DNA from 3 places in the Paenibacillus sp. FSL H8-0079 genome. Region 2 is predicted to be linked to each of the others. Evidence: riboswitches for the same ligand, from Rfam matches in the RefSeq annotation. Region 2 holds a riboswitch; each other region holds the start of a gene.

Evidence for each region. Region 2 has a riboswitch for S-adenosylmethionine ahead of metA (homoserine O-succinyltransferase). Riboswitches for the same ligand answer to the same signal wherever they lie in the genome.
Region 1: it holds a riboswitch for S-adenosylmethionine, as region 2 does, so the genes downstream of both, MHI06_RS24260 (methionine ABC transporter ATP-binding protein) here and metA (homoserine O-succinyltransferase) in region 2, are expected to answer to the same signal.
Region 3: it holds a riboswitch for S-adenosylmethionine, as region 2 does, so the genes downstream of both, mmuP (S-methylmethionine permease) here and metA (homoserine O-succinyltransferase) in region 2, are expected to answer to the same signal.

Annotation. Positions count from the first base shown of each region.
Region 1 is NZ_CP150300.1:5,428,567-5,439,711, reverse strand. It holds gene MHI06_RS24285 (polysaccharide biosynthesis protein) at 1-1,580, shown strand, start outside; gene MHI06_RS24280 (DUF2515 family protein) at 1,793-3,079, opposite strand; gene MHI06_RS24275 (thioredoxin family protein) at 3,222-3,566, shown strand; gene MHI06_RS24270 (heme A synthase) at 3,881-4,819, shown strand; gene MHI06_RS24265 (Cthe_2314 family HEPN domain-containing protein) at 5,019-5,738, shown strand; SAM riboswitch class I at 5,908-6,048, shown strand; gene MHI06_RS24260 (methionine ABC transporter ATP-binding protein) at 6,174-7,208, shown strand; gene MHI06_RS24255 (methionine ABC transporter permease) at 7,209-7,868, shown strand; gene MHI06_RS24250 (MetQ/NlpA family ABC transporter substrate-binding protein) at 7,944-8,783, shown strand; gene MHI06_RS24245 (SDR family oxidoreductase) at 9,266-10,045, shown strand; gene MHI06_RS24240 (NifU family protein) at 10,183-10,428, opposite strand; gene MHI06_RS24235 (YuzB family protein) at 10,509-10,763, shown strand; gene MHI06_RS24230 (NAD(P)/FAD-dependent oxidoreductase) at 10,760-11,145, opposite strand, start outside.
Region 2 is NZ_CP150300.1:1,988,674-1,999,818, forward strand. It holds gene MHI06_RS09075 (ROK family protein) at 1-773, shown strand, start outside; gene MHI06_RS09080 (HRDC domain-containing protein) at 950-1,951, shown strand; gene corA (magnesium/cobalt transporter CorA) at 2,023-2,958, opposite strand; SAM riboswitch class I at 3,410-3,533, shown strand; gene metA (homoserine O-succinyltransferase) at 3,770-4,687, shown strand; gene MHI06_RS09095 (PLP-dependent transferase) at 4,712-5,902, shown strand; gene MHI06_RS09100 (PLP-dependent transferase) at 5,895-7,067, shown strand; gene mqnC (cyclic dehypoxanthinyl futalosine synthase) at 7,309-8,445, shown strand; gene MHI06_RS09110 (aldo/keto reductase) at 8,687-9,664, shown strand; gene MHI06_RS09115 (zinc-binding alcohol dehydrogenase family protein) at 9,661-10,674, shown strand; gene MHI06_RS09120 (YitT family protein) at 10,952-11,145, opposite strand, start outside.
Region 3 is NZ_CP150300.1:5,754,638-5,765,782, reverse strand. It holds gene MHI06_RS25795 (EAL domain-containing protein) at 1-2,243, shown strand, start outside; gene MHI06_RS25790 (methyl-accepting chemotaxis protein) at 2,407-3,327, shown strand; gene MHI06_RS25785 (spore germination protein) at 3,477-5,189, shown strand; gene MHI06_RS25780 (spore germination protein) at 5,229-6,329, shown strand; gene MHI06_RS25775 (Ger(x)C family spore germination protein) at 6,326-7,528, shown strand; SAM riboswitch class I at 7,601-7,702, shown strand; gene mmuP (S-methylmethionine permease) at 7,795-9,207, shown strand; gene mmuM (homocysteine S-methyltransferase) at 9,185-10,252, shown strand; one part of gene MHI06_RS25760 (IS3 family transposase) at 10,380-10,761, shown strand; one part of gene MHI06_RS25760 (IS3 family transposase) at 10,761-11,145, shown strand, end outside.

The DNA.
Region 1 (11,145 bases), 3.3 Mb from region 2:
CTGCGCTGATCGCGAGAGTACTCGGATTGGTTCAACGGGTGCCGCTGGAGCATATCCTCGGCGATATCGGTAACGCATCGTTTACGATCTCCAATACGGTATATTTAATGCTGTTAACTGTAGCAACAGCGGGCATACCGAGTACTCTGAGTAAAATGGTATCGGAACGCTATGCGCTCGGACGCGCGGGTGAAGCTCAACAGATCTACCGTGCAGCCCTGATCTTTGCGGCTGTGGCCGGGGTAGTCATGTCTGCTTTGTTATGGTTCGCGGCACCTTATTATGCTACGTATGTGTCCAAAGTACCGGAGTCAGTCAGCGCCATTCGCGCCTTGGCCCCAGCCTTGCTGCTCTTCCCGGCTATTGCGATGATGCGTGGATATTTCCAAGGACGCGGCAACATGACAGCAGGCGGTATTTCACAGATTGTGGAACAGTTTGCTCGCGTAGGTACAGCCATTATCGTGGCTTATGTCATGCTGCAATGGAATTATGATGACCAGACGATTGCTGCGGGTGCTTCATTTGGTGGGGTATTAGGAAGTGTGGGTGCCTTCGGTGTCATGCTGTACTTCACCTTGAAGCTGCGTCGTAGCGACCGTGCGGCCCAATTGAATTACGAGCGTGCAGAGCAGTTGCCGATGCGAGGTATCTACAGTGATATCTTCAAGCTGTCTATTCCAATTGTGCTGTCTTCACTTGCGGTTCCAGCCATTAACTTCATCGATTCATCCCTTGTGGTACCACTGCTTAGTGGCCAGATCGGACTCGAAGAAGCGACAGGCGTACTTGCGATCCTGGGTGCCAAGGCCCAAAGTATTGCGGGTATTCCTCCGATTCTGGCTATCGCTTTAAGTCAGTCGTTGGTGCCTGTCATTTCGGCAGCATTTGCCCGCAAGGATGAAGCTCATCTGAAGAATCAGGTTACACTTGCATTGCGCATTTCGATTCTGACAGGTATGCCGATTGTCATTGCACTGTGTGCGGCAGCGTATTCGGTTAATGGATTGCTGTTTACCAATCTGGATGGAACGCCGATCATTGCTTTGCTGACATTCGGTACCATTTTCCAGATTACGATGATGACGACCAACTCCATTTTGCTTGGGGTAGGTAAACCGCGAATTACGATGGTTAGTGTCGCAGCAGGTGTTGTGATCAAATTGGTCGCAAGTCTGATTCTGGCGCCAATCTTCGGTATTTACGGCATCATTATTGCAACGGCCCTCTGCTTCTTGGTGATCACGTACCTGAATCTGCGAGTCCTTCGCAAAATCGTTGATTTCTCCATCATGGGAGATCGCTGGAAAGGGTTCATCATTACAGTGGTGCTTGCAGCAGGTGTAGGGTTTGCAGCGAACTGGATTGGCAATATGATCTTTGGACTGTTCCTGCCAGCGCGCGTATCCTTCTTGCTTACCTGTCTTGTGGTTGGAGTGCTTGTGGTGGTGGTGTATCTGGTTCTCATGGTCGTGCTGCGTGTACTGCGCAAGGACGAGCTGGGCAGTTACCCCCGTATTCTGCAAAAAATTCTCCGTCCACTCATGCGTCTCCAACGTGGAGGCGTGCAGAGAGGATAACCCTGCCAGAATAATCATTTAAGATCAATATTGTGCAAAATATGATACAAGCTCTGTCTGCTGTTAAAGCGGACAGGGCTTTTTGTATCGTTAAGACCAGCTGAGCGCCTGAGTTAAACATTAGGCTAATTATTAGGTGAGTAAGCCTCTGCTAGCGGTGCATCGGATTATCTACATCATGCGGCTTTGCCTGCTCCATATGATCTTCAGCATTAGTGTGTGATGACTTTAGCATCATGAGCCAGTGCTATTTTCAGCATGCCATATCGGTGTTCGTGACTCATCTCGAATAGCCATGGGCGACGTGGTGCGGTCAGATAACCGAGACAATCCCGAGTCTGAAGCCAGTCCTGTCTGGTAATCGGCTCATAAGGCGTGTCTCCCCATACGGCGAGAAGTTCCGGACTATACAATCGTTGCCCTTCGGGTAGCCATTCTTCATCTAGTAGCTCTTGAGCATAAAGTGTATGATCACCTGCCTCATCTTCATGATGGGTAAACAGGCCAGGCCAATATTCGGCACGTGAGCCACGATGGGGAACCGAACGTGCGAACTCCAACACTTGTGTGTGTACTTGCTCTACGCCAAACAACAGAGCATACAGGCCTTTGCCAAACAGAATGCGCTCATCCAGCTTGCCGAAATGTTCAATAACCCGTCCTGCAAGCCCCGCTTCTCGTCCAAGAGGAAAGACGATATGATTCAGACCCGCCAGATTGTGCAGATGGAATGCGGGTTTGGAAAGTACTTCTTTTTGAAAATAAGGATGCTGCACCACCCGGCTCTCGATATAGTTCTGCTCATTAATAATTAATGCCACACTTAGCAGTGAACTGCACCGTTCCAGCCAAAAGCGTTCCCAAAATGGCGTCATGAACGCCGATACGTGAAAGTGTGACAAGAGATGAAAACAGCTTCGTCCGATCCGGCGACTGTTCATATACAGTAGAAGCTGGGGATATGCATCCTGGAAAATGAGTGCGTTACACCGCTCCAGCAGTCGATACATATGCTCACGATCGCTTTGATTCTGTAAATTATGCATCAGATCACTCTGAAGATCTGTCATGTGATATCCGCCGTTGCGAGAGACCATATGAGCCAGTAGCGCCCAATGCAGTTCGGGATATTGCTCGTAGCAATCCAGATAGGCTGCCGTGCGAGTGATGTTACTCCGATTATGCTCTTGGGTCAGCGTCTTAATTTCTTCAAGGATGATACAATCTTCTTCACAGACAAGTGCACTTTGGACCTGATCAGTTCGTGCAAAAGACTTGCCGCTGGCAGGCAACAAACGCTCGACCTCAGACTGTAGGGCAGCTGCCGTATCTGTGTCCCACTCCATGTCACGCAATGGGTGACGTAGCTGTGCTGAAGCTTGCCAGGCTGCCTGTTTACCACGCCAGACTTCCCGGGCAGCACCCGGAATGGAACGGACCATCTGCAGGAGGGACCCGTGATGTTGTGCGCTGGAAGAATCGGTTCTGGTGGAAGTCATGATGTGACATCCTTTCATGATGTTCTGGGTTTAATTTCACAGACCATGTGGTTTATTCTAAGTATGCGCTGATTATTTGACTTCCACTCGCCAATTTGCTTCACTTAGGTTAAGACAAGGTACAGAAAGGAAGATGAACCTAATGGAATCAATTACATCCAAACCGGCATTTGATGTAGCCATTCAATCCCCACGTTTAACGATTGCCGTATTCAAGGCTGACTGGTGTGGAGACTGCAAATACATCGATCCGTTTATGCCTGAGGTTGAAGCGAAATATGCACGTGAACTGACTTTAATTGAGGTCGATGTAGACCAGGTTGGAACCGTTAGTGAAGAGCAGAACATTCTTGGCATTCCGAGCTTTGTGGCGTATACAGATGGCCGCGAACTCGTACGGTACGTGAACAAGCTGCGCAAGTCGAGAGAAGAGATTGAGCAGTTCTTAGATCGCGCAGTTGAAGTGTACAACACGATCCATAAATGATAATAAAAGCATGACAGGTTCATGTTGTAAAAGGGTATACTAGATGAAACGCCATTTCTCTTGAAATAGGGAAATGGCGTTTGTGTGCTCAGGATTCTGTTTAAGACACAATTCAACTGGCATATCCCTCAATTACATATCCCAAATGACCTGTGGGTCATTATTTCACCAGACGTTAACATTTTGTCACAAAGCGCGACGTCAATGAACATTTTATCCGGTATAATGAGTTTAGTTGTGAAATAAGTGTCAAAGTATCGAAACAAGCGGAGAATATTCTTCGCCATCTTAAACCAACAGCGGGTGAGAAAAAATTGAAGCACTTAACTTTATTTAAATGGTTAACCGTATTAACCTGTCTTGTCATGTTTCTGGCCACTTTTGGTGGAGGCATCGTAACCAAAACGGAATCGGGCCTTGGCTGCGGAACGGAATGGCCTTTATGTAACGGAAAACTCGTTCCGGCACATACTGTGGCTTCACTTATTGAATATTCCCATCGCGCTGTAAGCGCACTGGCTGGACTGTTGTCCATTGCCTCGTTTGTTGCTTTTCTGCGGTTCGGTAAGTCACGCCGTGACCTGCAATTGTTTTCTTTCTTAACCTTGGTATTTGTTATCGTCCAGGGAATCATGGGGGCTTTTGCCGTCGTTTTCTCCCAATCTTCAGCAGTCATGGCACTGCATTTCGGCTTTGCGTTGATCGCTTTTGCTAGTTCTCTCATGATGGCCTTGGGCATAAGGCAGGAGGCAAAAGATGGTGGATTGGAGCGCCTGAATAGATACCCTCGGGTTACTAAAAAATTCAGGAATCTGGTCTGGTTCTCCACGGTTTACACGTATCTCGTTGTATACACAGGTGCATTTGTGAGCCACACGGATTCTGCAGGCGGATGTTCCGGATTTCCACTCTGTAATGGGCAGATTATTCCTGAGCTTTCGGGTGGGGTAGCGGTTGCGTTTGCTCACCGTGCTGCGGCTGCGTCGCTCGTAATTGTTATCGCCATTCTGGGTCATTTCGCTTACCGTAATCATCCGGATAACAAAGAAATGCGTACCCTTGGTGTGGTATCCGTTGTTCTGATTCTGATGCAAGTGGTCATTGGTATTTTCATGATGGTGACGATGAGCCGTCCGGAAGTATACATGTTCGTGGCCCTCGCTCATATGCTGGATATCGCCATATTGTTTGGGATTTTAACCTATATGAGTTTCCTAGTGTACAAGCTACATCGCCCGGCTAATCGTTTCTAAATTCCGTTGAAATTGGAACGACTCTTGGGTTAAACTTGAAAGTCCACCATCCAGTGATGTACATCATTGGACAGGTGGACTTTGTTTGATGTCAGGGGGATCAGGGCAACCTATGGCAAGTAGCAATTACACGTATACTCGGAATGGTTATGTATGATGGTGATGAATCTTTGTTGATGTGGAAAAGAGGAGGTTAGTTATGCTGCGAACGTTGCTCGGGGAAAAGCCGCGTATAAACGAAGGGTTATTGAAGGAAGCGATGGAATCCATGGCGCATACGCTCGAGCTGTTTCAGCGACAAATGCATGTGGACCATGATCCCACGCATGACTATCGGAAACTGTATGTGTGGACGCAGGGACTCATCTCCTCACTGGATGAACTGGAGCAAAGCTGTTTCGCTGCTGCTCATTTTCGCAAAAAGGTCGTTGCAGGATCTACGGACGATATGACGCAGGCAGAGAAAGCCGAGTATGCCCGATATGTTTATTTCTATAAAGATGGGTTCATCCGTTGTTTTGCCATTCTGGATAAAGTCGGCACGGTATTGAATGAAATATTCGAGCTGAATACCTCAAATACAAAAGCGCATTTTTCTTATTTTACCGTGTTAAGGCAGTTCGATTATGCGACGCAGCATCATGACCTTGCTTTGCGGTTGATTCAGATCAAGGATTCATATCGTGAACCGATGAGTAAGCTTCGCAAACGACGTAATATGGAAATTCACTACATGAACTCTGAAATGCATGATGATTTGTGGCAGTTACACCAGACGTTGCAAGGGAAAGTGAAATTGGAGGATCTGGATCAGCATGTGCATGAAATGCGTCAGGGCGTGGATATGGTGTGTGAAACGTTAAGTACTTCATACGGCTACATTAATCAGATATGGCTTAAGCGAGGTAAGAAACGTTAACGCAGTAAAATAAATGAAATAATTCCCTTTGACAAATCGGAATACTTGGATTATACTGAGTTTCAGATCGAATGGTACATGAATATCATTATTTTTACAGAAGTTTCTGAACTTTCGAACAGTATATAACATGAACTACATGAACTTATAGAATCTTACAACCTCATATTTCTTATCGAGAGCGGCGGAGGGACAGGCCCGATGAAGCCCGGCAACCGATTTATACTGAATGACACATGTGTCATTCGTTATAGATGTTAGGTGCTAATTCCTACAAAATGGTGCAAGACACGATTTTGGCAGATGAGAAGGTAAATTCACGTGAAGAGCCGTCTTTGTATCTGCAAAGGGGCTCTTCTTTTTTTGTACGTAAAGGGGAGTTTTCCTTTCTTTCGGGTAAAGATACATGTAGGTGGTAGGAAGGGGCAAGTGCTATTGATTGAATTAAAAGGATTGACCAAGACGTATGGTAAAGGGGCAAAATCCACAACAGCGTTATCCAATCTGGATTTGAGCATCTGCAAGGGTGAAATTTATGGCGTCATTGGCCATTCCGGAGCAGGTAAAAGTACACTGATTCGCTGTATTAATTTGTTGGAACGTCCAACGGAGGGTGAAGTATGGGTCGACGGAGTCAACCTGACTGACCTGAGTAAAACTGAATTGCAGCAACAGAGACGCAAGATCGGCATGATTTTTCAACACTTTAATCTGCTATCCTCGGCATCGGTATATGACAATGTGGCTTTTCCACTAAAGCTTGTAAATACACCTAAGGAAGCCATTGATCGCAAAGTGAAGGAAATGCTCGCTCTGGTTGGCCTGGAGCAACACAGCAGTAAATATCCGGCTCAATTATCTGGTGGACAGAAACAACGTGTTGGGATTGCAAGAGCGCTTGCGAGTGATCCGAATGTACTTCTCTGTGATGAGGCTACTTCGGCACTTGATCCGCAGACGACGAATTCAATCCTGAAATTATTGCTCGACATTAATGAAAAGTACAACCTCACGATTGTGCTGATTACACATGAGATGCACGTCATCCAGAACATCTGTGACAAGGTTGCTGTCATTCATCAAGGTGGCATTGTGGAACAGGGACCTGTAACAGAAGTATTCCTGAAGCCGCAGCACGCCATTACGCGGGACTTCACGATGCGTGACCATGAAGCTGGACTTGCTCTGGAAGAGACCGCTCTGGCGAATGCAAGCGTTGAATTGCAGGCAGGTGTTGCTTCTAAACTAGTGAAGATTTCCTTTCTGGGTCATAAAACATATGAAGCGATTTTGTCCAGAACGGTACGTAAGACAGGTGTGGATTTTGCCATCCTGCAAGGTACGATCTCTACGATCAAACAGGTTCCTTATGGGCAGTTGACCGTTCGATTCGAGGGTGAGTCAGATGCGATTGAACGGACCATATCCGAATTGACCGCAGAGGGACTTGATGTGGAGGTGCTTCGTTAGATGGATTTTTCAACCGTACGTTGGGAAGAGGTTGGTAAAGCTTCCATAGAGACACTGCAAATTTTGGGTGTATCAGGCTTGTTTACCGTTATCTTTGGTTTACCACTCGGAGTTCTGCTGTTCATGACAGCCCGATCTGCTTCGATTAAGTCACGGGCAGTGTACACGATACTATCCCTGATTGTTAATATTTTGCGCTCAGTCCCATTTATCATATTGATTGTTGCACTTATCCCATTTACTCGTATACTCGTCGGTACTGCTACCGGGGTGCTCGGCGTTATACCTCCTTTGGTTATTTCAGCAGCTCCTTATTTTGCCCGTTTGGTGGAAACTACTTTGCGTGAAGTCGATCGGGGTGTCATTGAAGCTGCACAGGCGATGGGTGCATCGACCGGACAGATTGTAAGACGGGTGTTACTGCCTGAGGCGTTGCCTGGTCTGCTTGCTGGTATAACAATTACCATCGTTACGCTCGTCTCCTATACGGCGATGGCGGGCATGGTCGGTGGTGGAGGTCTGGGAACACTGGCAATTAACTATGGATACTTCCGTTATCAGAATGAAATCATGATCATATCCGTCGTGTCGATGATCATTCTAGTGCAAATTCTCCAGATGGCTGGAGATCGCTTGGTTACATTTTTCACCAGGAAATAACACATAGATTACATGATGGTTATGCAATAATGCGGACGCCACATGACAAAAATGATTAGAGAAGGGGTTTTACACATGAAAAAATGGTCTTTTGCTCTACTTAGTCTTATGTTGATTGCGGTTCTCGCAGCTTGCGGAAACAACAAGGACGCCGATAGCGGCGCAGACAATTCAGCAGGTGCACCTCGTACAGTTGAATTGAAAGTTGGAGCTTCACCTACACCACACGCAGAGATTCTGGAAAGTATCAAGCCTGAACTGGAAGCACAAGGTATTCGTTTGCAAGTCGTAACGTTCAATGACTATGTTCAACCCAATCAGCAACTTGCTGATGAAAAATTGGATGCAAACTTCTTCCAACACCAACCTTACCTGGACACAGAGAATAAAGAACGTGGATTCAACCTCGTTGCTGTAACACCTGTTCATGTTGAGCCTTTTGGCGGATACTCCAAAAAGATTAAGTCTTTGGATGAACTGGCAGACGGCGCAAAAGTAGCGATCCCGAATGACCCATCCAATGGTGGACGTGCACTGTTGTTGCTCGCGAAGGAAGGCATCATTACGCTGAAAGACAACACAAATATCACTTCTACGATTCAAGATATCACAGCAAATCCGAAGAACCTGGATATCATCGAGCTGGATGCAGCTATGATGCCTCGTCAATTGGATGAAGCGGATCTGGTATTCATCAACGCTAACTATGCGCTCGAAGCGAACCTGAATCCGGCGAATGATGCTTTGCTGATCGAAGATCTGCAAGGTAATCCATACGCTAACATCCTCGTTTCCCGTGAGGACAACAAGGATGCAGATGCGATCCAGAAACTGGCTGCTGCTCTGCACTCCGAAGAAGTGAAAACATTTATCGAAGAACGTTATAAAGGTGCAGTTGAACCTGCAACTGAATAATTCACGATATGTATGATATGATGTGAAGCTATTAAGAAATAAGCCGTATATCTCTCCAGAAGAGATATACGGCTTATTTTATGTTTCCTAATCTGTGCTGACGTGGGAATCAACAAGGGTCAGGGTGGGAGTAGACCAACTGATGCTTGGTCTTATCGTATGTTGGTTCGATTTCCCAACCTGTTATGTGTGTTCTATATTCAGGATCGAGCTCTCTGTTGTCTTCTTCTGTGCCACGGATATAACTGCTTAACAGTTCTTCGGCACTTAAATTTTGATCGTCATCATGGATATGACCGGTCTTCACATACTCGAACACGACATACCACGAGCCGAATTCACTATTGCTGGTTAGACTTCCGATTTCGATCAAGATCTATAAGGAATCACAGGTTGATGATTCCTTATAGATAAGCGAGTTGTAGGAGGAGGATAAATCTTTTATACTGGATAGTGACTGCTCTTTGAAGAGGGGGATGAACGTGAAGGGAAAGATTGCCCTCATAACGGGAAGTGCCAAAGGTCTTGGTAAAATGACAGCCCTCAGTCTGGCAGATCAAGGGTGTCATATTGCCCTCAACTATGTACACAGCAGAACAGAAGCTGAGGCTTTAAGGGCTCAGATTACAGCCAAGGGTGTGCGGTGCATTGCCATCCAGGCGGATATATCCAAGGTTGAAGATATTGCTTCATTGGTTGAACAAGTGGAAGACAAGCTGGGCAGCATTGATATTTTGGTGAATAACGCAGGGCCATTTGTCCGTGAGCGTCGATTATTTGCGGATTATGCTGAAGATGAGGTTCAGATGCTTGTGCAGGGAAACCTGCTGGGACCGATGTTGCTCGATCAACGTGTGTTGCCGGAGATGAGACGCAAGCAATGGGGACGCATTATCCATTTTGGCTTCAGTCATGCTGGAGAAGCGAGATCTTGGCCTCATCGCGCCGTATATGCGGCTGCGAAGGTAGGTCTGGTATCTTTTACGAAGACACTCGCCGTTGAGGAAGCTCCTTATGGAATTACGGTTAACATGGTATGCCCAGGAGACATTCGTGGTGCGAACAAAGAGAAAACGATTGATGAGATGGCAGGCATCACCGACGAGGAAACGCCAAGAGGGCGTCCTGGCAGCGGTGAAGATATTGCACGAGTGATTACGTATCTGTGCCTTGATCATTCCGATTTTATAACAGGTAACATTATGGATGTATCTGGAGGACTTGATCCGATTCGTCCGACCATACAGCGCGAGGATACTTAAGGTGAGTTGAGGATTGTACGTAGAAAACTGGTCAAGGTGACAGTGAGAAATGGACTCTCTGCATATGCACACAAAAAAAGAGCCCTCCGCTTCATGCGAAGCGAAAGGCTCTTGAGGTTTATTTCGTGAAGGATTGATTAGAATACTTGTACGACTTCTTGTACACCCTCAACTTCTTCGAGAAGGGCGCGTTCAATCCCGGCTTTTAAGGTAATGGTGGAGCTTGGGCAACTGCCGCAGGCACCGACCAGTTTCAGCTTAATGATGCCGTCCTCCACGTCGACCAGTTCCACGTCACCGCCATCGCGCTGCAGGAACGGACGAAGTTTATCAAGCACATCAGATACCTCATCATACATGGTGCTTTGTGCGTTTTCGCTCATATTGTTCAACTCCTTTCCTTCCTATATTATATTACAAATGGCCACAAATTAAAATGGTCAAACAAAGCAGGTGAACCTACATGAGACCGATTATTGAATTTTGTGCCAATAATATGCATTTTGGCACAGATGAAGTCATGGATCAACTGGAAGAAAATCCAGACTATGATGTGATTGAATACGGCTGCCTCACCAACTGCGGCCAATGTTCTATGACTCCATTTGCACTGGTGAATGGCGAAGTTGTCATCACAGACAAAGTGGAAGATCTATATAACGCCATTCTGGCCAAAGTTTCCGAAGCCGATGCCTGGGATGAGCTCGATCTCGATTAACCGAGATGGCGCTTGGACATCCAGAGCACACCACTTTTCAAAATCCGAGGTACGCGTCCCATCATAGACGTTTTGCCCATCAGCCCGAACCCAGACTTCTTGCCGAGTGCACCGAGTGTGCCACGAAGCTTGAGTGGATGTGGATTGGGCTTTTCGCCTTTCCAGAGGGCATGCTGAATATGGGCGATCTGCTCACCCTGCACTTCGGCAGCTTGACCGCTAGGTGCATAAGGGACACTCGCACAGTCACCAACGACATATACATCGGTATATTCCGGGATTTGGTAGTATTCATTCAGGACGACACGACCTTGAGGGTCTTTGGTTACGTCCAGATCCTGTACCACTTTTACGGGCTGAATGCCTGCAGTCCACACGACAG
Region 2 (11,145 bases):
CGGAAGAGACCATGGCTCAAGTGATTTCATTTTTTGAAGGCAAAGGCATTGAAGCGCTGGGCGTAGGTTCATTTGGCCCGATTGATCCGATTGAAGGAAGCCCAACGTATGGTTATATCACAACAACACCGAAACCACATTGGGGACAGTATAACGTGATTGGCAAGCTCAAGGAGCATTTTGATGTACCGATGACATTTGATACGGATGTGAATGGCGCGGCACTTGGAGAAGCAACCTGGGGCGCTGCACAAGGTCTTGAGAGCTGTCTGTATATCACTGTGGGTACAGGCATTGGTGCAGGTGCTGTAGTTGGCGGTAAAATGGTCCATGGATTGTCACATCCAGAGATGGGACATATCATTGTACGCAGACATCCGGAGGATACATACGAAGGTTTCTGTCCGTATCATGGTGACTGTCTCGAAGGCCTTGCAGCAGGACCGGCCATTAACAAACGTTGGGAGCAACCGGCTTATGAACTGCCCGCAGATCATAAAGCATGGGAGATCGAAGCACATTACCTGGCACACGCACTGATGAACTATGTTCTGATTCTCTCACCGCAGAAAATCGTAATGGGTGGCGGGGTAATGAAGCAGGAGCATCTGTTCCCAATGGTTCGTAGCAAACTGCAGGAGTTGCTTGCAGGATATGTTCAGCATCCGGCACTTCAATCCGACATTGACCAGTATATTGTATCACCAGGACTTGGTGACAATGCAGGGCTGTGTGGTTCGCTGGCGCTTGCCAAATTAGCGCTGAACAAGTAGTACAATAAGGGATTGACGAATTTTACCATTGTGGTATGATATGGGCAACAGCATAGTACGGTTAATGAGGAAGCACCTCTCTTGCATGAATTTTGCAGGAGAGGTGTTTTTTTTGCTGCCTGTAGTTAGCATATCTAACCTGTATAGGCTGAAATGTCAAAGGGAGGGAACGGAAAATGGAAGTCATTTTCATGAACAGATTGTCCAGATTGTCAGATCAGAATGCAGAGTATGCGCAGCTATGGATTGGGGAAGAGGACGATAGCTGGCAGCTGGGATGGAGTCGCTACGAGGAAGGAGAACGTGAGGACAGCATCTGGTACGAAGGGACCTCTTGGGAGGAGCTACTTCATATCTACCGTCATCAGCTTGCCATACAGATGAGTGAGGGGTACCGACCGCAGTTGCAGGGGTTATTCCACGAGAATGATGATCTGAAGTCACGCAGTTATGGTGGGCAGCGGCTCCATTGTTATAGTGAACTATACGGCAACGAGCAGTTATATACGGATCTGTGCACATGGCGCAGGAAGAGAGTTGTGTCTGACCGGAAGGCACCGTATTTTATTGCAACAAATCGTCTGCTGCGTTTGATCAGTGCCTTTGTTCCACAGTCCATGGATGAGCTGATGCAACTGCCCGGCGTAGGAGAGAGCAAAGCAACCGAGTATGGTACGGAATGGATGGAGATTACGAACGGGTTGGAGCGTTCAACGACATTCCCGCTGGACTGGGTATACACGGCGCTGAAGGAAGAAGAGTATGAGAGCTGGTTATACAAGCAGAGAGAGCAGAAGTACAAACAGGAACTCGACAAGTTCACCACGCGTAAGCAAGTGCTTGAAGGCATGAAGGAAGGTTTTACGTTAGAGGAGATTGTTAATCGATCCGGATTATCCCGACGTGAGTTGATTGAGCTGTTAGAGACACTGGATCTTGAAGGTTATGACACCGATTGTCTTCTTGATGTAGAGTTGGCAGTTATGCCAGAGAACGAACAAGAGGCCGTATGGAGCGCGTATGAGGAGCTGGGAGATACGTTCCTGAAGCCAGTATTACATAAGGTGTATGGAGGAGAGAAGCCTGACGGAGGAAGTCTGGAGCAGGTCTATGAAAGACTGCGCATGATTCGAATCCGTTTTCGTCGGCATGCAGAGACAGAGCAGAATGTTGGTTAGGTGAAGGAAATGAAAAAAAGACGAGGCGTTTCTCCCACAGGAGCGCTTCGTCTTTGTTATTTCATACGAGTTCATACCCAGTCTTTTTTGCGGAAAATGAAGAACATGCTCAGGCCCAGTGTTACCATCAGGCCAATCACAACAAAATAGCTGTATTTCCAGTTAAGCTCTGGCATATTCGTAAAGTTCATTCCGTATATACCCGTAATGACCGTCAGCGGCATGAAGACCGTGGTAATGGCAGTAAACACACGCATGATCTCATTCGCCCGGTTCGCAATACTGGACTGGTAGGCTTCTCGTAAGTTGCCCATCAGGTCGCGATATGTTTCAAAGGTTTCAGATATTTTTACAGCATTCTCATAGATGTCACTGAAATACTTTTGCAGTTGATCATCGATGAGACGCAGATCTTTTTTGTTCAGTGTATTAATGACCTCTTTCTGAGGTCCAAGGACTTTTTTCAGCCACAGAATCTCACTGCGCAGTCCGATGATTTCATTCAGATGTGACTTTTTGGTGTGCATCAGAATGTCTTCCTCAAGCTTCTCGATCCGAGCTTCAATTCGGTCACCTACGGTGAAATAATTATCAACAATCAAGTCAACCAGCAGGTAGAGCAGACGATCCGGTGTACTGATTTCCTGTTCCCACAGGATGGGCTTCAGGGTGCGCAATTCGCTGACCTTCTGCTTCGTAACACTAATAATGAAATGTCTGCCGAGGAACAAGTTCACCGCACGTAGAAAAATCTCTTCATCATCAAAACGGATGCTATTAATCACAATAAAGTAATGGTTCTCATAAATTTCAATCTTCGGACGTTGTTCTTCATCACTGAGACAATCTTCCACTGCCAGATCATGCATCAAGAACAGCGGCTGAAGTACCGCCAAATCGTCTACGTCCGCATCAATCCAGTAAAATCCTTCCGCTGGTGGAGTCAGCGCCTGCTGAATGTCGTCCACCGGAATAAATACACCGTTGTTAACCAACCGGATTTTCATTGTTAATCTACTCCTTCTGCACCCGCCAACTTGGCGGATATTATCATTATGGGCGCAAAAAGAACAAATCAGCCGGTCGGCAGCGGAGCCTGGAGATCAGGGCTGCGTTCACTATATAATCAAACGGAAGTCACGTCCCGCTGCCGGCATGCTGATGTCAATTCTCTATGCAGTTTGTCGGAATTCGGCTGCCAGTCAGGCCTCGGGTCGCCATCCATTTAATATGTCACCTCTCACATAAGGGTTTATAACACCTTGTTTAGTATACCGCTGGTACAAGGTGCTTTCAAGCGCAAAAATGTGTCTATTTCGCGCCCTGAGGCAGTGTATGACAACGGATGATGAACGGTTCCGATCTGGAAAGCAGACGTAGAACTGCAACTTGACGTGAGGGCATTAATGTAATAAAGTAGACGGTGAACCACATTAAATTACAATCTAATACAGCGAAATCTTATCAAGAGTAGGTGGAGGGACTGGCCCGATGAAACCCGGCAACCGGCGGTATACCGCACGGTGCTAATTCTTGCAGCGACCAAGTGTCAAGTGGCACTGTTGTAACTGAGAGATGAGAGAGGCGCATATCTATTTACATATGACCTTTCTCGAAATCCGAGGAAGGTCTTTGTCATATGCCCCGACTTCTCAGCAGTGATTTTCGCTAAGGAACTTGAGATTGTCGTAACTTTGGATGGAACTTCAATCCAATGGTTGTAGACAAGCTCATGGCAGCCTACAACTGTATTGATGTGAAGACATCAAGCCAGCAGTGGCTGCATCTATTTATGCACAAGGAGGAGTTAGACTACCCATGCCAATCAAAATACCCGATACGCTACCAGCAAAAGAAGTCCTTGAAGGAGAGAATATCTTCGTCATGGATGAAACTTCTGCATACCAGCAGGATATTCGTCCACTCCGTATCGCTATATTAAACCTGATGCCCACAAAGGAAACGACCGAAACACAATTGCTTCGTCTGGTGGGAAACACGCCCATTCAGGTGGATGTCGTTCTGGTACATCCCAAATCCCATACGTCGAAGAATACGTCTCAGGAGTATTTGGATCTGTTCTACAAAACCTTCGATGAGATTGAGCATCGTCGTTTCGATGGAATGATCATTACGGGTGCCCCTGTGGAACAGATGGATTTCGAAGACGTGAACTATTGGAATGAAATCCAGGAGATCTTCGAATGGACCAAAACCAATGTGACTTCAACCCTGCATATATGCTGGGCTTCCCAGGCAGGTTTATACCATCATTTCGATGTACCCAAGGTTGCGCTTGATGAGAAGTGTTTTGGGGTTTTCCCACATACCATCAACAAGCCTCATGTTCCGTTGTTGCGTGGATTTGATGAAGTATTCAACGTTCCACATTCCCGTCATACGGAAGTGCGACGCGAAGATATTGAAAAGAATGAGAAATTAGAGATTTTGGCTGAATCCGAGGAAGCTGGTATTTTCCTGGTTGCTACCAAAGACGGCAAACAGATTTTTGCTACAGGACATGCCGAGTATGACCCTTTCTCATTAAAGTGGGAGTATGACCGGGATGCAGCGAAAGGGATGGATATTGCATTACCTAGACATTATTATCCGAATGATGATCCTTCCCGTGTGCCACCGGCTACTTGGCGTGCTCATGCCAACTTATTATTCTCTAATTGGCTCAATTACTATGTGTATCAAGAAACACCTTACGATATTGGCCCGCAAATCTAATCGAGATTACAGGAGGATGCAGCAATGGAAGACAACAACAAGTTGAAAATCGAAAGCCGCTTAGCACAAATTGGGTCCATCAATGAACCGGTAACAGGCGCCATTAACTTTCCGATCTATCAATCCACTGCGTTTCGCCACCCGAAGCTTGGTCAAAGCACGGGGTTTGATTATATTCGTACGACCAACCCAACACGCAAAGTGTTGGAAGAAGCAGCTGCAGCGCTGGAGTCCGGTGATGCAGGGTTTGCCTGTAGCTCAGGTATGGCCGCGCTGCAAACCATCTTTGCCATGTTTGGTCAAGGGGATCATCTGATTGTATCGCTGGATCTGTATGGCGGAACCTATCGTCTACTTGAACGCATCCTGTCTCGTTTCGGCGTAACTGCAAGTTATGTGGACACGAATGACCTTGCAGCACTGGAGAATGTTCGTCAACCGAATACCAAAGCTGTATTCATCGAGACACCAACGAATCCGCTGATGATGATTACAGATGTGGAAGCCGTCGCTTCCTGGGCGAAAAGTTACAACCTGTTGACAATTGTTGACAACACGTTGCTGACTCCATTTTTCCAACGTCCGATTGAATTGGGTGCCGATATCATCATTCATAGTGCTACCAAATATCTGGGCGGACACAATGATGTGTTAGCCGGATTAATCATAACCAAGGGTGAGGCATTATCTGCGGAAATGGCGTTCCTGCATAATTCCATTGGCGCCGTGTTGTCTCCAAGTGACTCTTACCAGTTAATGAAAGGCATGAAAACGCTGGCTCTTCGCATGGAGCGTCATGAATACAATGCGCTTACCATTGCCAAATACTTGCTTGAGCATCCAGCAGTGGGTGAAGTGTATCATCCAGGCCTGTCGGATCATCCGGGGTATGCGGTGCAGAATAAACAATCCACGGGTAACACAGGTATCTTCTCTTTCAAAGTGAAGGATGCACGTTATGTTGAACCATTGCTGCGTCATATCAAACTCATTGCTTTTGCCGAAAGTCTCGGTGGAGTCGAATCTCTTATGACTTACCCGGCGGTACAAACGCATGCGGATATACCGCTTGAAATTCGTGAGGCTGTAGGTGTGGATGACCGTCTGCTCCGGTTCTCCGTGGGCATTGAACATGCGGATGATCTGATAGCAGATCTCGGCAATGCGCTTACCGTTGCACAACAGGAAGTTGAAGGAGGCGTGCATCATGAGTGAGTCCAATAACAAGCCAAATTCCGAGTTGAAATTCAATACCAAATTGCTTCATTTCGGTGATGAGATCGACAAAACGACTGGAGCTTCCAGTGTACCGATCTATCAAGCTTCAACGTTCCATCATTTTGATATCTTCAATCCGCCTCAACATGATTACAGTCGTTCGGGTAATCCGACACGTCAGGCACTGGAAGATTACATCACACTGCTGGAGGGTGGAGCGCGAGGATTCGCCTATTCATCGGGAATGGCCGCGATTTCCAGTGTGTTCATGATGTTCTCCGCAGGGGATCATATGATTGTAACGGAAGATGTATATGGAGGTACGTATCGTTTGCTTACTTCCATATTGAGCCGTATGCAGATCGAGACGACCTTTGTAGACATGACCAATATAGATGAAGTAAAAGCGGCGCTCAAGCCGAACACCAAGGCAGTTTATATGGAAACACCGTCCAACCCGACACTGCGAATCACGGATATCGCTGCTGTGACTGACTGGTCGAAGGAAAATGACCTGATCACGATTCTGGATAACACTTTTATGACACCTTACTATCAGCGTCCAATTGAGCTGGGCGTGGATATCGTCGTACATAGTGCTACGAAGTTTCTCGGAGGTCACAGTGATGTACTGGCAGGGTTAGCCGTTGCTCGCACGGAATCACTTGGCGTACAACTGAAACAGTTGCAAAATGGACTCGGAACTGTACTTGGGGCTCAAGAATCCTGGCTTCTGATGCGCGGCATGAAAACCTTGGGAGCTCGCATGGCTCACAGCGAACAGAGCACAGCCAAACTGGCGGCTTGGCTTAATGAGCGCAGTGATATTACCGCTGTTTTTTATCCTGGACTGGAGGATCATCCGGGCCGTGAGGCACATGAGCGCCAGTCAACGGGGTATGGAGCTGTCGTTTCGTTTGACGTTGGTTCAGGCGATCGCGCGAAAGCAGTTCTTAACCGGGTGAAGCTACCCATTGTTGCTGTAAGCTTGGGAGCTGTGGAGAGCATTCTGTCTTACCCAGCGATGATGTCTCATGCGGCAATGCCGGCTGAGGTTCGCCGTGACCGAGGCATTACAGATGGGCTGCTGCGTTTCTCGGTGGGTCTCGAAGACATTGAAGATCTGATTGTAGATTTGGAACAAGCACTTCAGGAATCCTAGGAAAAGTGGGTACCCCAAAACGCCTAAGTGTATCGTTTAATATCGAATAAATTTGATTCCATATGTAAAAATTTTTACTTATTTTTAAAGCACCTGTACATAAGGTGCTTTTTTTCACATGTAACCTGTGTTACGATATGTGGAGTACAGAAATACGATGTTGCCACCAGAACTTGCTTCTCTTAAACAAGTTGGGACGGATCGTTATATAATTTCTCTTCATGAGGGAGGCTTTTTTACGATGAGTACGGTAGACCGTATCTTAGATAAAGCCCTTCGGGGCGAACGTTTGGACTTGGAAGACACGATTCAGCTATTTGAATCCAATGAAGTGGACAAAATCGGGGCAGCTGCGAATGTCATTATGAAACGCATGCACCCTGAACCATACAGAACATTTGTAATTGGGCGTAACGTCAACTACACGAACGTGTGTGATGTGTACTGCCGTTTTTGTGCTTTCTACCGCAGACCTGGTTCCGATGAAGGTTATGTACTTCCGGACGAAGTTATTTTCCAGAAGATTCAGGAAACGGAAGATGTGAATGGTACCGAAATTCTGATGCAAGGCGGAACGAATCCGAACCTGCCTTTCAGCTATTACACAGACCTGTTGAAAGCCATCAAGGAGCGTTTCCCGAACATCACCATGCACTCTTTCTCACCTGCTGAGATTATGAAAATGGTTGAAGTATCCGATGGTCTTACATTGGAAGAGGTTGTTCGTGCCATTCACGAAGCTGGACTGGATTCCCTGCCTGGTGGTGGTGCTGAAATTCTGGATGACCGCACACGCCGGAAAATCAGCCGCTTGAAAGGTTCATGGCGGGATTGGATGGACGTGATGCAAACTGCACATCGCATCGGCATGAACACCACAGCAACAATGGTTATCGGCCTTGGTGAATCGATGGAAGAGCGTGCATTGCACTTGCTCCGTGTACGTGAAGCTCAGGACGAATGTATTGCGAACAAGTATGACTCCGAAGGTTTCTTGGCGTTCATTCCTTGGACTTTCCAACCGGATAATACAAACCTCAAGCTGGAGCGTCAGACGCCGGAAGAGTACTTGAAGACTGTAGCCATCAGCCGACTAGTGCTGGATAATATCAAGAATATTCAATCCTCTTGGGTAACCATGGGCCCTGAGATCGGTAAGAAGTCACTTGAATTTGGCTGTAATGACTTCGGTAGCACGATGATCGAAGAGAACGTCGTATCTGCTGCTGGTGCAACATATAAAGTTAACATTGAATCCATTCTCCGTTTGATTCGGGAGTCCGGTTATATTCCGGCACAACGTAACACCCGATATGACATCGTGCGCATGTTCGACGAAGAGAATTCCGTGCATGAAGATTTCGTAATGCAGAACTAATATTAATTATTTGAAATTACGCTTATACATGTTTTAAATGTTAATCGTAGATGAGTGTTTATGAAGCCAAGCCCACCGACTACTCCGTTTGGAGAGACGGTGGGCTTTTTGATTTTTCCGCAGATCAAGGTCATTAAACAGTACATCTTACGCAATTGCCGATATTTTATATTGAAATTGAACTGTTACAATGAGAAGGAACTTGTGTAGTCAGACATGCTGGGAAGGGGCTAGCTAACCGATGAAGAGAAGAATACTTGGAAAGACAGAACTAGACATACCTGTATTGAGCTTTGGAGCATCCTCACTCGGTTCAGTATTTCGTGACATTGACCGGGACGAAGGGGTTCGTACCGTACATGCTGCCGTAGATGCGGGGATGAATTACATAGACGTTTCACCTTACTACGGATTGACGAAGGCGGAGAATGTACTGGGTGAGGCCATTCGTAGCTTGCCGCGCAGTTCGTATATTTTATCAACCAAAGCCGGACGGTATGGGGAAAACGAGTTTGATTTTTCACGTCAGCGGATTCTGGATAGTGTGCAAGAGAGTCTGGATCGATTGCATACGGACTATATTGATATTTTATTCCTGCATGATATTGAATTTGTGCCAGCAGAGATTATTATCGAAGAAGCCTTTCCAACGTTGTTGCGTCTGAAAGAGCAGGGAGTTATTCGTCATGCGGGGATATGCGGATTGCCCTTGCCGTTGTTCGAGAAGGTTCTGCCACAGATCGATGCCGATGTGATCATCTCGTATTGTCATTATTCATTGAATGATACCTCATTGTTATCGTTGTTGCCCCTGTTGGAAAAGAAAGAAATTGGCCTCGTTAATGCTTCGCCTCTTTCTATGGGCTTGTTAAGTACCCGAGGTGCTCCTGCCTGGCATCCGGCAGATGAACGGGTGAAACAACTCTGCCTGAAGGCTGCCCGCTTCTGTGCAGAACAAGGCAGTGACATTGCCAAGCTGGCCGTGCAATTCTCGACGGCGAATGAACGAATTCCCACAACACTGGTGAGCAGTGCCAACCAGCGCAATATCGTCAATAATGCAGCTTGGATAGAAGAACCGATAGATCAAAGTCTGCTGGAGGAAGTGTTGCGCATTCTGGCACCATTGCATAATGAGACGTGGCCAAGCGGACGTCCTGAATATAATACAGAGCATCACAACATGACATCAGAAGCATCCAAGGGGGAACAACGATGAGAGCCATTGTATGTGAAGAAATAGACCGTTTGGAGCTGCAGGACCTGCCCCAACCGGAACGAGCAGAAGGGGAGGCACTGATTGCCATTCGGCGGATTGGTATCTGTGGAACGGATCTGCATGCGTACAAAGGCAATCAGCCGTTCTTTACCTATCCTCGCGTACTCGGTCATGAACTGGCGGCTGTTATTGAAGAGATCGGTCCGAACGATGCAGGGCTGCAGCCCGGGGATCAGGTAAGCATTATTCCGTATCTGCACTGCGGTCATTGTATTGCATGTCGCAATGGAAAAACCAATTGTTGTGTGTCCATGCAAGTCATGGGTGTGCATGTAGACGGTGGCATGAGAGAAAGAATCAGCGTGCCTGTCTCACATCTGCTCTCAGCAGAAGGATTGACGCTGGATGAGACGGCGATGGTAGAACCATTAAGCATTGGTGCTCATGCCGTCAGGAGAGCAGGAATCAAGCCTGGTGAGCATGTGGTTGTGGTTGGAGCAGGTCCCATTGGACTCGGTGTGATGGCATTCGCCAAACAGGCGGGAGCGCGTGTTATTGCTGTTGATCGTAATCTGGACAGGCTGGAACTTAGCCGTACTTGGGCTGGAGCGGATGACCTGGTTCAGGCCAATGAACATACTGTACAACAAGTGGCTGAAATCACGGGAGGTGACTATGCTACGGCTGTTTTTGACGCAACTGGTAATGTGAATTCCATGAATGAGGCCATTCAATATGTGGCGCATAGTGGTCAGCTCATTTTTGTAGGGCTGGTGAAAGCGGATATTACCTTTCATGATCCGGAGTTTCACAAGCGAGAGATGAGCATCCTGGGCAGTCGAAACGCAACCCGTGAAGATTTTGAACATGTCCTGTCCACCTTGCGTCAAAAGAAATTAAGCATGGATGGGTACATCACACACCGAGTGGAATTTAATGAGCTACCTATGGCAATAGACCAATGGCTTTTGCCAGATTCACATGTAGTCAAAGCTATCGTTGAGCTATAATATCAAGAAATTTTGATAACAAAAAAAACGCTCTCTGACCTTGGTGGACAATACTGTCCATCCATAGGGGAAGAGAGCGTTTTTTGTAAGTTGAATTAAAATTACACGATAACGAAGAGGACAGAAAAAACCTGAAAAAGCAAAGCGTTCGCCTTTATCCCCGGATTTTTCCCTTGAGAAAAGGGAATAGAAAAAATCTGGGGATAACAGCGATTGGAAGGTTGTTCTGTCATCGTAGTGTCAGTGTAAATATCTTTAGTTCAACTTACATGAGCTATTATTTTTCCGGATTCGTTACAATGCCCGCATGCGGATCAATGTGACGCACAATGGACTTCAACCAGATCATCTCCAGCACGTGTACCTCATAATAAAGTGCACCCGGGATCTGTTTGATCCATCCTTCCGCCATATCGAGTTGTGTTGAGTCAGAAGCTGCTTCTAGTGGTCCAGGTTCCCGGCGCAGCCGTT
Region 3 (11,145 bases), 2.9 Mb from region 2:
TCCCCGTTTCTTATGATCTTATCATTGTGCTGATCTCCGTGGCTGTAGCCATTGTGGCATCTTTGGTGGCGTTACTGGTGGTCTCCCGGCAGAGACTATCACTGTTACAGTTATTGGGCGGTGCCTGCCTGTTTGCGCTCGGTATCGTGTTGATGCATTATATCGGGATGTATGCGATGCAGGTGGAGATCCGATACGATGCCATGTATGTCGTGTTATCGGTCGTGATTGCGTGTGCTGCTTCAATTACAGCCCTGTGGTTATCGTTATATTTTCTTAAATCGGGTACACGTCATGATGTCTGGAAAAAGGTTGGAAGTGCCCTCATTATGGGAGGGGCCATTGCGGGCATGCATTATACAGGTATGATGGCAGTGCATATTGAATCGGACATGCCCCCGAACACGGTCATATCTTCATTAAACATGCTTTTGGACCAGAAGCGTCTGGCCTATTTTATTTCCATGGGTACGTTATTTACGCTGGGATTGTCGCTTGTTAGTCTGTACATATCAAGACTGTTTTCCAAACAGGAGTCGGAGAAGAAAGAGAACGAAAAATGGTATAGATCGCTCTATGAGCATAATCAGGATGGTATTATTTCCATTGATCTTCACATGCGAATTGTTGGAATTAATCCGGCAGCAGCCCGAATTGGTGGCATTAAGGAGAAACAATTAAAAGATCAATCCGTAAGTGCCCTGTTAACCATGATTGTGGAGGAGGATCGGGAACGCATCAGGCATATGTTCGGACGTGCTACGGATGGTGAAGAGATGAAGTACGAGACTGTCATCTATAGCACCAATCAGGAACGGGTTGAACTTGGTGTGGTGCTCGCACCCGTCATTGTAGATAAACAGGTGGTGGGAAACTATATCATCATGAAGGACATCACGGACGAAAAACGCGTAAAGGTGAGAAACTATCACCTGGCTTTTCACGATGAATTGACTGGACTGCCCAATCGCAGAATGTTTAATCAGAGGTTATCGGAAACGATGGAGTCGCATCGTTATGAGCAAAAGCAGTTTGCCGTCATGGTTCTTGATCTTGACCGATTCAAAGTTATTAATGACTCACTTGGACACATCTATGGAGATCTGTTTCTGCAGGAGATGAGCCGACGGATTAAGGATGAACTGAATGGTGAGGATGTAACGGTTGCCCGAATGGGTGGAGATGAGTTTGCAATTCTTGTTCATCAGTACACTAATCTTGGAGATATCACCCGCTTGGCGGAACGCATCATTCAGGCGATTGCGAAGCCTTGTTATCTAAAAGAGAGCGAGTTTTATGTTACGGGCAGCATTGGTATCGCCGTATTTCCGGACCATGGGCAAGATGCTGTAGAACTGCTGCAGCATGCAGATACGGCCATGTATGAAGTGAAAAAGAATGGCAAGAACGGATATCAGTTCTTCTCTGCCGCATTGCATCATGAGTTGCGGGAACGAATGATTTTGGAGAATGACCTTAGAAAAGCATTGGATCGAGGGGAATTCGTGTTACATTACCAACCTCAGATTCAGACAAGTGAAGTCAGCATGATTGGTGTCGAAGCCTTGGTACGGTGGAATCATCCGACCCGTGGATTATTGTATCCCGGCACGTTCATCTCGGTTGCAGAAGAGACGGGTATGATTATTGAGCTGGGTAATCGGGTGCTCCGGGAAGCTTGTGTTCAGATGCGGAATTGGCATGATGCAGGGGGACCTTTGATTCCGGTATCCGTGAATCTGTCCTCTCAGCAATTCCATCAATCCAATCTGGTGGAACAGGTTCGTCAGATTCTATTTGAAACGGGTTTGAGCCCGCAGTATCTGGAATTGGAAATCACGGAAAGCATGATGATGGATGCGATCGCTTCCATTGAAATTCTGAATCAATTAACCGAGCTTGGAATCCGGATCAGCTTGGACGATTTTGGAACAGGGTACAGTTCATTTAGTTATCTAAAAATGTTTCCGATTCACAAAGTGAAAATTGACCGCTCTTTTATCCAGGACATTGCGGTTAATCATAGCGATAGAGCCATTGTTTCGACTATGATTACAATGGCGAAACAATTGAATATGGATGTCATTGCAGAAGGCATTGAAACGAAGGGACAACTGGATATTCTGACCGAGCAGGATTGCAATGAGGTACAGGGGTACTACTACAGCAAGCCATTGCCAGCGGATGAGGTGGAGCAGATTTTCTTTTTGCCCCAGCGGTCAGGTAACGTATTGACGTTCTGAAAAATGACACATATAAAATAAACGGCAACAGGTGATCCAAAGTTCTGCAAATCGGGTATCAATAGTAGAGTCATTTAGAACCTGATGGATACATATGTTGTTATGCTCGTTGTTTTGCTGGTAAAAGGCTGTTTATTATGGAATGAACTGTGGGGGTTATCAAGTGCCTATATTAGATATGGAAAAGAAAGATGTTGTCACCGATGCACTGGTTATCAAGGCGATGGAGAAAAGTCTGGCTATCATTCGATTCGATCTGGATCGACGGGTAACGTATGTGAATGAAGTCTTTGCCCAGACGATGGGATATTCCGTAGATGAGATGTATGGCATGAAGCATCAGCAGTTATGCTTCGACCATTTTGTGAACACCCCGAACTATGACGCTTTTTGGAATAGCATATTTAATGGTGTTAGCTTCCAGGACAAGGTCGAACGCAAGGATGCAAAGGGAAATTCAGTATGGCTTGAGGCGACCTATATGCCGGTCTTTGATGAGAAGAATCAAAAAATACTGGGTGTCTCCAAAATCGCCACTAACATTACCAATCGTCAGAACAATATCTCAGCCGTGGTGAATGAATTGAAAAGCATGTCCCATGAGCTAAATGGGCAGGCAGATGTAGGGATTGAACGCAGCCAGGAATTAATGTCCAGCATCTCCTATATCTCAGAGGTGTCAGCTTCTAACCGTGCAACGTTGACTCATTTGCAGGAACAGGCTGGGTCGATTCAGGGAGTGGTTCGAACGATACGCGAGATTTCATCACAGACGCAGCTGCTTGCGTTAAATGCTGCCATTGAGGCTGCACATGCAGGAGAATTCGGACGAGGATTCGATATCGTGGCCAAGGAAGTAAAGAAACTGTCCGCAATGGTGGAAAGTTCGATTAATGAGATTAGAGATAGTGTGACTGGAATAACGAAGGAGATTGGGAATATCACAGGCGGTACAAAAAAGGTAGAGCAATATGTCGAGCAGAGCCAGAAGCGGATTGAGATCGCTTTGAATGATTTTACGGCCATTGCTGCCTCAGCTCACTTGCTGGATGCCAAAGCAGAGCATGTGACCAGAATCGTATAATAATATATTGCAGATAGCGGTTCCTTATACAGGAACCGTTTTTTTGTCGTTCTGTACATAAAAAAACGGGAATTATTGTGATCAAACGGGGACACAATACTTTGGAATACCTGCAGCTTCGTCATGCAGAGAAATGTTGGGGTGGGAACATGTGGTCAACAATTGTGTCCTACGTGCCGGAAAGTCCCATATGGATTCAGGCATTCTTGGTCTTTATCATTCCGATTGGCATTACCTTGACCATGCGCTGGATCAATGCTGCCATTAAGCGTGGAAGCTTCTCTCGTTCGAAGCAACCGTCCATATCCTCGAAGGATATCTCGCCAGCAGCCGCAGGGCAGGGTCAGGGAACCGAAACAGGTAACTATGCCAATATTAAATTAACTGAAAAGTACAATACAAATCTGACTAGTGTAAAAGAAAGCTTTGGACTCAATTCAGATGTGCATATTCGGGAATTTACCATTAGGGGTACGAATACACGGGCTGCGGTCATATATACCGAAGGCCTGGTAGATCAGGACTTAGTTGATGATCATTTAATTACACCATTGATGTTAGAAGGCATTCCTCTGCTTAAGCAGGAGGGTTTCCTTCATCCGGACAACGCACATTTACTGTCGGCATACCTGCAAAATCAATTGCTTCCAGTCAGTTTGGTTGAGGAAACCAAGTCTCTCCAAGAGCTCGCAGTTGGCGTGCTTTTTGGTAAAAATGCACTGTTAGTTGATGGTTTGCCAGGTGCTTTATTAATTGGAGCACATAAGATCAAAACACGAGGTATGAATGAACCCTTGTCAGAGGGATTGCTTCGTGGACCACGTATTGGTTTTACAGAGCAATTAAGCGATAACACAGGCATTCTGCGTCGTTATGGTACGGATCAGAGTCTTTTTATTCGAAAGTATGAAGTAGGTTCGCGGATCAAAAAAGATTTGGCGATAGCCTATATTCAGGATATTGCCGATCCCAATCTCGTGGCTGAAGTCTGCAAACGAATTGAAGAGATGGACATGGATTCGATGCTGGAATCTGGATATGTGGAACAACTCATTGAAGACAGTACCCTGAGTCCTTTTCAGCAGGTACTGAATACGGAAAGACCTGACCGGGTCATTGGCGCTTTGCTGGAAGGTCGGGTGGCTATTTTATTGGATGGAACGCCATTTGTGCTGGTTGTACCCGTGACCTTCAGCATGTTGCTACAATCTCCCGAAGATTACTATGAACGCTGGATTCCTGGAACCTTTTTGCGAATGTTGCGTTTTATGGCCGCCATGTTGGCATTGCTTGCTCCTGCACTGTATATCTCGTTTATCTCGTTTCATCCGGGACTTATCCCGACCAAGCTGGTATTGACGATTATTGAAACGCGCACGGGAGTACCGTTTCCTTCGATCATTGAAGTACTGATCATGGAACTTTCGATTGAGATTCTGAGGGAGGCCGGAATCCGGTTGCCTAAACCGATTGCGCCCGCGATGGGGATCGTCGGAGGTTTGATTATCGGCCAAGCAGCGGTACAGGCGGGTATCATAAGCCAATTTTTGGTTATTGTCGTTGCGGTTACAGCCATCTCCTCCTTTACGATTCCTGTCTATAGTGCAGGGTTAACGTTGCGGATTCTGCGATTTGCCGCCATGTTTAGTGCAGCTATACTCGGACTGTATGGCGTAGTTATGTTCTTCCTGCTTGTGTGTACACATCTGGCACGACTTTCGAGCTTTGGCGTGCCATATGTTGCCCCAGCAGTTCCTTATCACATGAATGAATGGAAGGATTTCGTTATCCGTGCTCCGTTAAATATGATGAGGTTGCGTCCCAAGATGACAAATCCGATAGATAAGGATCGAAAAAAATAATTGAATTGCTATCTACAGAAGGACTGGAGGTGAACTAAAGTGAGTGACTCCCAAGGAAAGCTAACCACGACGCAGGCCGTTGTAATTATTGTCAATTACATGCTCGGTGCCGGGATATTGACGTTACCTCGAACGACCAGCAAGGCTGTCGGAACACCAGATGTCTGGATTTCCATCATCCTGTCTGGACTGATTATTACTGGTATCGGAATCATTATGGTTACCCTGTGTCGCAGATTTCCGGGGAAAACCGTGTTCCAGTTCACCCGTGAAATTACGGGGAGCTGGATCGCTTACATACTGGGCGGTGCCATGATTATGTATTTCATGGTCATTGCCGCTTTCGAAATAAGAGTCATGGCTGATGTGACAGGAATGTATCTACTCGAACGCACCCCCACTTGGCCGATTGTGATGGTCTTCATGTGGATCGGTATATATATGATCTCAGGTGGACTTGGTGTCATTGTTCGTGTGTTTGAGATCATTCTGCCGATTACGATCATCATATTTGTCATTGAAATTCTACTTAGTAACCAGCTATTCGAGATTGGTAATCTGAGACCTGTGCTCGGAGATGGGATTATGCCTGTTTTCAAAGGACTGAAGCCTTCACTACTGTCATATACGGGATATGAGGTGATGTTAATCATGACTGCCTATATGAAAAATCCGAAGAAGAGCAATAAGGCGATGAGCTGGGGGATACTCGTATCCACCATTATTTATTTGATCACGGTTGTGATGGTTATAGGCAGTTTATCGCTCGATGGGATCAAAACTCGTACCTGGCCAACGCTGGATTTGGTAAGAAGCTTCGAGATTCAAGGTCTGATATTTGAGCGATTTGAGTCTTTGTTGCTTGTTATCTGGATTATGCAAATTTTTTCGACAACAGCGATTACACATTACTGCGCTTCGGTGGGCATTCGTGACTTGTTTCGCACCAAAAAAATCAAAGGTATTATGTATGGTCTGCTTCCGGTCATTTATGTGACAGCAATGATGCCTAAAACGGTGGATGATACCTTTGCACTGGGGGATATGCTGGGCAATGCATCCGTGTTGTTATTTGCCATCTTACCTCTGATACTGTTGTTGTTAAGTCTGGTTCGTAAAAAAGGAGGCAAGCATGCATGATTCCATTCCGTATGCTCTTACGTGTAGTATCTGCCTTGTGCATTCTGTTGACGCTATCTGGATGCTGGAGCAGCCGGGAGGTAGAGGATTTAAGTCTCTATGTTGGTCTTGGAATCGATGTCGGCAAAGAGACACAATTTGAGAAAGACATCGCTGCTCAGGGAGGTACATATCCAAAGAAGAACTATGTGACCGCTACGGTGCAGATCGCTCCAGGTTTCTCCAACAGTCAATCGAGCCAGCAATCCGGTTCGCCTTCTTCCGGCAAAACATCCTATTCCAATGAACAACTTTCTGGAGATTCTTTGCTGCAAATCTTCCGTCAGTTTGCGTTAAGGCGGGATCGGCCTCTCATCGGACATCATCTGAAGGTGATCGTCATCTCCAAGGATATTGCCAAAAAATATGGTTTGGACCAACTGCTTGATTTTGTCCTTCGAGATAATGATATACGTCCCAACTGTCTCGTACTGATAAGTCATCATCGTGCGGTAGATGTGCTATCTTCGCAGGACCCTTCTCGAATTCCAGCTTTCTATCTAACAGGGATCACGAACAATTCGTATCTATCCAACAAAGTCCTGGAACCAGTGTTGTTATCCAAGCTAGACGCCCAAATGCAGTCCGGTTCCAGCTTCCTGCTCCAGAATGTATTGAATTCGGATGGAGAGGACAAGTTCTCCGGAGGCAGCATATTCGATGGGAAAACGACCAAATTCCTCGGAGAACTTAGTCAAACGGATCTGGAAGGTTTATCGTGGCTCAAGCCCAAAGAACAAGGAGGGGTCTTGAAGACACACAACAAACAGGGATTCACCGTTGTATATGAAATAAAGAAGAAAAAAGTGAAAATCATTCCCAAAGTGGTTGGCAATGATATTTCATTCGATGTGAAGATTGAATCCCAAGGCTGGCTGATGGAGGACTGGCGTGCTCCCGAGGAAGAGGAAAAAGGTGCTTACCTCAGAGAGTTGGAAAAGGAATTTTCTGATCTGGCCGAACAACAGATTCGACAGGTGTTATACAAAATTCAGCATACCTATAAAGCTGATGTGGCGGATTTTCGAGATAGCTTGCGTATCAAAGAACCAAAAACATGGAAGAAAATCAAAGATGATTGGGACCAAATCTTTAGCACTGTACCGATTACGTATGATGTAAAGATCACGATTACCAATCCGGGCTCTTCCACCGAATAGCGTAGAATGGGACATTTATTATTTAAATGTTGACACATTCATGATAGATCGCTATATTAGTAAAAAATCATTTTCTTATCCAGAGAGGTGGAGGGACTGGCCCTTAGAAACCTCAGCAACAGATCTGAAGGATACTGTGCTAATTCCAGCGGGTGAAAGCCTGATAGATAGGAGCGTTTGTTTTTATTTGTCAGTAACGGCGCACTCTTTAGGAAGAGTGGGTCTTTTTTGTTTTTTCTGGATGAAGAAGTAGGGGAGCAGCAGGTATGGAGAACAACAACGACAAAGGGCATTTTCAGCGGAAAATGCAGGCACGGCACGTAGTCATGCTCTCTCTCGGTGGAGTGATTGGAACGGGTTTATTCCTCAGCTCGGGTTACACGATTCAACAGGCGGGACCAATGGGAACCATTTTGTCTTATCTGATCGGAGCGATCGTTGTATATCTGGTGATGCTCTGTCTTGGTGAACTATCTGTTCACATGCCAGAAACAGGAGCGTTTCATAGTTATGCAGCCAAATATATCGGTCCAGCAACAGGCTACACGGTGGCTTGGTTGTATTGGTTAACCTGGACTGTTGCGCTTGGCTCCGAATTTACAGCCGCGGGACTGTTGATGCAGCGATGGTTTCCATCGGTAAATGTTTGGATATGGAGTGCGCTCTTTGCACTAATGATTTTCCTGTTCAATGCCTTAACGGTGAAATTATTTGCGGAATCCGAGTTCTGGTTCTCATCTGTCAAAGTAGTGACTATCGTAGTCTTTATTATGATCGGTGGCGCAGCCATGTTCGGATTCATTCCGATGGCGGATGCTGAACCGGCTCCGTTTCTATCAAATATTACCGCATCCGGGTGGTTCCCTCATGGAGCTACAGCGATACTGATGACTATGCTTGCTGTAAACTTTGCATTCTCCGGTACCGAATTAATCGGCATTGCCGCCGGGGAGACGGAGAATCCGGAGAAGACGATACCGAAAGCGATTCATACAACGCTGTGGCGTTTGGTTATTTTCTTCATCGGAACGATTGTTATCTTGTCTGCCTTGCTACCTATGTCGGATGCCAGTGTACTGGAAAGTCCGTTTGTAGCCGTAATGGAGCGAGTGGGAGTCCCCTATGCAGCAGACATTATGAACTTTGTTATTCTGACGGCGATTCTCTCTGCTGCCAATTCAGGCCTGTATGCTTCGTCGCGGATGCTCTGGTCTCTGGCTGACAAAAAAACGATCTCCCCGTGGTTTGCCAAATTGACCAAACAGGGTGTGCCATTGAATGCACTTCTAATCAGTATGGTTGGTGGTGCGCTGGCTTTGCTGTCCAGTGTCATTGCGCCAGGTACCGTGTATATTACACTGGTTTCCATTTCAGGTCTGGCTGTCGTTGCGGTATGGATGAGCATCAGCGCTTCCCAGTACATGTTCCGCAGACAGTATATCCGGGAAGGACATGCGGTCAAAGATTTGGTCTACCGCACACCGCTGTACCCGGCTGTACCAATTATTTCATTTATATTATGTCTGGCTTCATGCATAGGTATTGCTTTTGACCCGACACAGCGAATTGCACTGTATTGTGGGGTTCCATTTATCGCAGTGTGTTACGCCGCTTATTATCTGACAGAACGTGCGAACAAGAAAAGAGGACAATTACATGACGCAAGCACAACAGACTAATCCCATAGAACAGATCCTACGTGAACACTCAGTCATGATTCTGGATGGAGCGCTGGCGACCGAACTTGAACAGCATGGATGTGATCTGGATGATCCGCTCTGGTCTGCCCGTGTGTTAATTGAGAATCCAGATGTCATCGTTCAGGTCCATGCGGATTATTTTCGAGCAGGAGCCGACTGTGCGATTACATCCAGTTATCAGGCGACGGTGGATGGTTTCCGCAAGAGAGGGATTGGTGAACAGGCAGCACTGGAGCTGATCCGCAAGACGGTGGAGCTGGCTGCACAGGCGAGAGATGACGTGTGGGCAGAAGTGCAGAGTGATTTAGTAGGAAGAGAAAGTTCGACAGGTCAGCTTGTAGAAGCTCCTTCGGTACGTTCCCAGAACGTGGAGCACGAGGAGCATATAACAGATCGTACAGTAGATCGCGAAGGAGATTGTTTTCGTCCACGTCCAATTATTGCCGGGTCCGTTGGGCCATATGGCGCCTATCTGGCGGATGGTTCAGAGTATGTGGGACATTACGGCGTGTCGGATGAGACACTTGTTGCATTTCACCGTCCGCGTATGGCGGCGTTGATTGAAGCGGGGGCTGACATTTTGGCTTTTGAGACCATTCCTTCGTTGCAGGAAGCACAGGTGCTGGTTGATCTACTGAAGGAGTTTCCTCATGCGTATGCTTGGCTATCTTTTTCTTTAAAAAACGGGACAAGCATCAGCGAGGGTACACCACTTGAGGTATGTGCACAGACGTTTGGCTCCGAGCCGCAGATTGTGGCGATTGGCCTGAACTGTGCTCCGATGGAAGTGGTGACGGAAGCCGTAGGTATTCTCAGCCGTGCCAGTGACAAACCTGTTATTGTGTATCCGAACTCGGGAGAAGTGTACGATGCAGCAACGAAGACGTGGAGCGGACAGGGTACTTGTGGCAGCATGAGTGATGCTTCGGAGCAGTGGGTTGCTGCGGGCGCGAAAATTATTGGCGGCTGCTGCCGAACAACGCCACATCAGATTGGTGCACTTGCGAAGAAATGGCGGAAGTAGATCATATCATTATGAAAAGCCTTTCCACATCTAAAATGTACCCTATAAGATGGACACTTTGAAAAAAGCCCATCTTATAGGGTACTTTGTTTATAATGAAAAAAAACGATGTTGGAGCGGAAATGTTATGACGAAAAGATTACTGACGAAGAAAGAACAAGAACAACTAAAACGGAATCCAAATGTGATCGCTGTTAGTGAAAAGGCGATTACGTATACCGATGAATTTAAGCGCCATTTCATTGCACAAAATGAACAGGGTAAACTGCCACGAGACATTTTTGAAGAAGCGGGCTTAGATGTTGAATGTATTGGTTTAGAGCGTGTCCGTTCTTCTGGAAAACGTTGGCGTGCTTCGTATCGTGAAGCGGGTGTAGAAGGCTTACAGGATACACGTAAAACGAATTCAGGTCGCCCTTCGGAACGTGAATTAACATTAGAACAAAAGATTGAACGATTAGAAGCAAAAAATCAATTGTTACGAGCGGAAAATGAACTGCTAAAAAAGCTCGATCTACTCGAAAGGCAGATGTTGAAAAAGAAATAAAAGTGGCTGTAGAGCTGAAGTTTGAACTCATTTATCGGACGATCAGAACGTATAAATTGAAGCGGTTGGTCAGCTATCTATGCGATATTATGGAAGTATCACGTTCGGGTTATTACAATTACTTCACTGAAAAATCAGCGCAAAAGCGTATAGCTGAAGCCGAAGCAGATGAGATGGTAAAGGAAATGATTTTAAAGGCCTATCGATTCCGTGGACGTAAAAAAGGAGCACGCCAAATTAAAATGACATTAGAAAATCAGTACAAGATGACGTACAACTTGAAGCGGATTCGTCGGATCATGAAGAAATTTGAAATCATCTGTCCCATTCGAAAGGCTAATCCAGC